Regions from separate parts of the Streptomyces sp. NPDC012466 genome, predicted to be linked through region 2. Evidence: riboswitches for the same ligand, from Rfam matches in the RefSeq annotation. Region 2 holds a riboswitch; the other holds the start of a gene.
The links. A riboswitch is a leader RNA that binds a small molecule or an ion and turns the genes downstream of it on or off. The one in region 2 is predicted to bind S-adenosylmethionine.

Region 1: linked by a shared signal. The riboswitch ahead of ACFY9E_RS32805 (aminotransferase class V-fold PLP-dependent enzyme) and the one ahead of thrC (threonine synthase) in region 2 are both predicted to bind S-adenosylmethionine.

What each region holds. Positions count from the first base shown of each region.
Region 1 is NZ_JBIBEQ010000010.1:304,081-306,277, forward strand. Features, by position in the region: gene ACFY9E_RS32805 (aminotransferase class V-fold PLP-dependent enzyme) at 1-1,354, opposite strand, end outside; SAM riboswitch class IV at 1,489-1,605, opposite strand; gene trpD (anthranilate phosphoribosyltransferase) at 1,678-2,197, opposite strand, start outside.
Region 2 is NZ_JBIBEQ010000006.1:435,038-437,234, forward strand. Features, by position in the region: gene thrC (threonine synthase) at 1-1,249, opposite strand, end outside; SAM riboswitch class I at 1,265-1,420, opposite strand; gene ACFY9E_RS24050 (glucosyl-3-phosphoglycerate synthase) at 1,576-2,197, shown strand, end outside.

The DNA of each region.
Region 1 (2,197 bases), on a different contig from region 2:
CCGGCACGCAGCGGCCGTCCTCCGTGCGGTAGTTCCACTTCGCCCCGTCCGTCACGAGCTCCTTCACCGCCCGCACGAACCGCTCCACGTGCTCGTCCGGCGTGCCCGCGCCGAAGCTGACCCGGATGGCGTTGAGCGACTTCTCACCGGGCACGGCCTCCGGCGACCCGCACTCCCCCTGCGACTGCGGGTCGCTGCCGAGCAGCGTGCGCACCAGCGGGTGGGCGCAGAACAGCCCGTCCCGCACGCCGATGCCGTACTCGGCGGACAGGGCGGCGGCGAAGTGGGAGCTGTTCCAGCCCTCGACGACGAAGGAGAGCACCCCGACCCGCGGCGCGTCGTCCCCGAAGAGGGACAGGAACCGCACCTGGGGAACGCCGGCGAGGCCCTCCCGCACCGCGCGGACCAGGTACTGCTCGCGGGCCACGAGGGTGTCGAAGCCGGCCTCGGTCAGCGCCTTGCAGGCCGAGGCGACGGCGTAGGCGCCGATGACGTTGGGCGAACCGGCCTCGTGGCGGGCGGCGCTGTCGTGCCACTCCACGTCCACTCCCCCGTCCTCCCGCCGGCTGACCTTGCGGCTGGCGCCGCCGCCCGCGAGATACGGCTCGGCCGCGCGCAGCCAGTCGGCCCGTCCGGCCAGGACACCCGAGCCGAAGGGCGCGTACAGCTTGTGCCCGGAGAAGGCGACCCAGTCGACGTCGAGGCCGGCGACGGACACCGGGTGGTGCGGGGCCAGTTGGGCGGCGTCCAGCACGATCCGCGCACCGTGGGCGTGCGCGGCCGCGGCGAGTTCCCGTACGGGCCACAGCTCGCCGGTGACGTTCGAGGCGCCGGTGACGCAGACCAGGGCCGGCTCGCGAGGGTCCCGGCCGGCCAGGGCGCGCTCCAGGGTCTCGACGGCCTCACGGGGGCTGCGCGGGGCGTCGAGGCACGTCACGCGGGCGTTGCGCCAGGGCAGCAGGGCGGCGTGGTGCTCGGTCTCGAAGACGAAGACCTGGCAGTCGGCGGGGAGCGCGGCGGCGAGGAGGTTGAGGGAGTCGGTGGTGGAGCGGGTGAAGACCACCTGGTCGCCCTCGCGGCAGTCGAGGAACTCCGCGACGGTCCGGCGGGCGTTCTCGAACAGGTCGGTCGACAGCTGGGACAGGTACCCGGCGCCGCGGTGCACGCTGCCGTAGTACGGCGCGTAGGCGGCCACGTCGTCCCAGACCCGCTGGAGCGCCGGGGCGCTGGCGGCGTAGTCGAGGGCGGCGTAGGTGACCTCGCCGCCGGTCACGAGCGGGACGGTGACATACCGGCCCAGAACGGGCAGCGGGGCACAAACGGACTGAGCGGCGGCAACGGTGGAGACGGACATGGGTGAACTCCCGTGAAGGCAGGTGGAATCCGCCCGCGAGCACGTACGGCTACAAGCGGGGGTGAAGGAACAAGGGGGTGCGGAGGCGGGGCTCTGCGGCCCTATCGCATTCGCTGGTTCACGAGAGACTCCTCGTCACGCGCTTGCCACAGACCTCGCTGCCTGCGGCCTGGTCTTCACCCGGGGCACCCCGCCACGGACGGAGGGTTGCCGGACAGTCGGCCGGGGCCTCATGACTGTCACTCATGACCTGCCAGGAACGTACGCGAAAAGATCGGCGCCCCGCAACCCGAGTCCGGATCGCGGGACGCCGTCCGGGTTCCCTACGTGTTGCTCGCGGCCACCCAGCGCTCCAGCGTCCGCTTCGCCGCACCGGAGTCGATCGACTGGGCCGCCTTCACCATCGCGGCACGGATCTGCTCGGCCAGTGGCGCGGTGGTGGGCTCCAGGGCCACCAGGGCCGCGGCCGAGTTCAGCACCACCGCGTCCCGCACCGGCCCCGTCTCTCCGTCCAGCAGCCGCCGCGCGACCTCCGCGTTGTAGGAGGCGTCCGCACCGCGCAGGGCGTCCACGGGGACCAGTTCGAGGCCCACGTCCCGGGGGTCGAAGGCCTCCTCGGTCACCTCGCCGTCCCGGACGATCCACACCCGCGACGTGGCCGTGGTGGTGAGCTCGTCGAGGCCGTCGTCACCCCGGAAGACCAGGGACGAGTTGCCGCGCTCGGCGAACACGCCCGCGACGATCGGTGCCATGCGGGGATCCGCCACACCGACGGCCTGGGCCCGGACCCGGGCCGGGTTGGTCAGCGGGCCGAGGGCGTTGAACACCGTGCGGATGCCCAAC
Region 2 (2,197 bases):
GCCGAATGGTCGCCGTGAGACCCGTGCCCGCCACCGCATCCAGCGTCTTGAGACCATCCCCGGTGTTCAGCACCACGGTCGTCTTCGACGGGTCGAGCGCACCGCTCTCGATCAGCTTCTTCGTCACGCCCACCGTCACACCACCGGCGGTCTCCGCGAAGATGCCCTCGGTCCGGGCGAGGATCTTGATCGCGTCGACGACCTGCTCGTCGTTCACGTCCTCCACCGCACCGCCGGTGCGGCGCGCGATGTCCAGCACGTACGGCCCGTCCGCCGGGTTGCCGATGGCGAGGGACTTGGCGATGGTGTCCGGCTTCTGCGGGCGGACCACGTCGTGCCCGGCCTTGTACGCCGTCGACACCGGCGAGCAGCCCTCGGCCTGCGCGCCGAAGATCTTGTACGGCTTGTCCTCGACCAGACCGAGCTTGATCAGCTCCTGCAGACCCTTGTCGATCTTCGTGAGCTGCGAGCCGGAGGCGATCGGCACGACGAGCTGGTCGGGCAGCTGCCAGCCGAGCTGCTCGCAGATCTCGTACGCGAGGGTCTTGGAGCCCTCGGCGTAGTACGGCCGCAGGTTGACGTTGACGAAGCCCCAGCCCTCTCCGGCCGGGTCGCCGATCAGCTCGGAGCAGAAGCGGTTCACGTCGTCGTAGTTGCCCTCGATGCCGACGAGCTCGCCGCCGTAGACCGCGGCCATGACGACCTTGCCCTGCTCCAGGTCGTGCGGGATGAAGACACAGGAGCGGAAGCCGGCGCGGGCCGCGGCGGCACCCACCGCACCGGCGAGGTTGCCGGTGGAGGAGCAGGAGAGCGTGGTGAAGCCGAAGGCGCGGGCGGCCTCCAGGGCCTGGGCGACGACGCGGTCCTTGAAGGAGTGCGTCGGGTTGCCGGAGTCGTCCTTGACGAAGAGCTTGCCGGCGTCGACACCCAGCTCGCGGGCGAGGTTGTCGGCCTTGACGAGCTTGGTCCAGCCCGGGTTGATGTTCGGCTTGTCCGCCACGTCGGCCGGAACCGGCAGCAGGGGGGCGTAACGCCAGATGTTCGCGGGGCCCGCCTCGATCTTCTTACGCAGTTCCTCGGTGTCGTAGGCCGAGAAGTCGTAGGCGATCTCCAGCGGGCCGAAACACTCCTCGCACGCGAAGACCGGGCCGAGGGGGACGCGGTGACCGCACTCGCGGCAGCTCAGCGCCGCGGCGGGACCGAGGTCTACGGTGGAGTCAGTGGTGCTTGCAACAGTCTGCACAGCCATGTGAGGCGAGGCCCTTCCTCATCTTCCTCACGACGCGTTTCGCCGTGAGACGGATTTGGCACCTTCCCTAGCCGGGAGCCTCGCGAAGTGGTCGCCAGTGACCTACGAGAACCGACTGGAGGGTTGCCGGGGCTTCATCGGGCCGTTTCCCTCTGCCCCTCTGGATGAGCTGTATGTGGTTGTAGGCGGCGGGTGACCCCGGACATGCGATGGTCATCCGCGTTGTTCAAGACTGTAACCGACGACCAGGACAGTTGAGATAGCCGTCCGAACCGCGAGATGGATCACAGTCCGTCCCGCCTGGAGTACGCAGAGGAGCCGCCACGGTGCTGGAAGAAGTCGAGCGGTGGCTGAGCACCCGTTCCTGGTCCGCGAACGATCGCCCGCTCCACCAGATCCTGGCCGCCAAGCAGCGCACGGGCCAGACGGTCAGCGTCGTGCTGCCCGCGCTCAACGAGGAGGCGACGGTCGGTGACATCGTCTCCGTCATCCGCCACGACCTGATGCGGCAGGTCCCGCTCGTCGACGAGCTGGTCGTCGTCGACTCGGGATCGACCGACCGCACGTCCGAGGTGGCCGCCGCCGCGGGCGCGCGGGTGGTGCACCGGGACGGGATACTCCCGCGCCTGCCCACCGTGCCCGGCAAGGGCGAGGTGCTGTGGCGCTCCCTGCTCGTCACCCGCGGGGACATCGTCTGCTTCGTCGACGCGGACCTCAGGGACTTCTCGTCCGACTTCGTCTCCGGGATCGTGGGCCCGCTGCTCACCGAGCCGGACGTGGACCTGGTGAAGGCCATGTACGACCGTCCGCTCGGCACTGAGTTCGATCCGCTCGCCTCCGGCACGACCGCCGGGCAGGGCGGCCGGGTCACCGAACTGATGGCGCGCCCGCTGCTCAACATGCACTGGCCGCGACTGGCCGGCTTCGTGCAGCCGCTCGGCGGCGAGT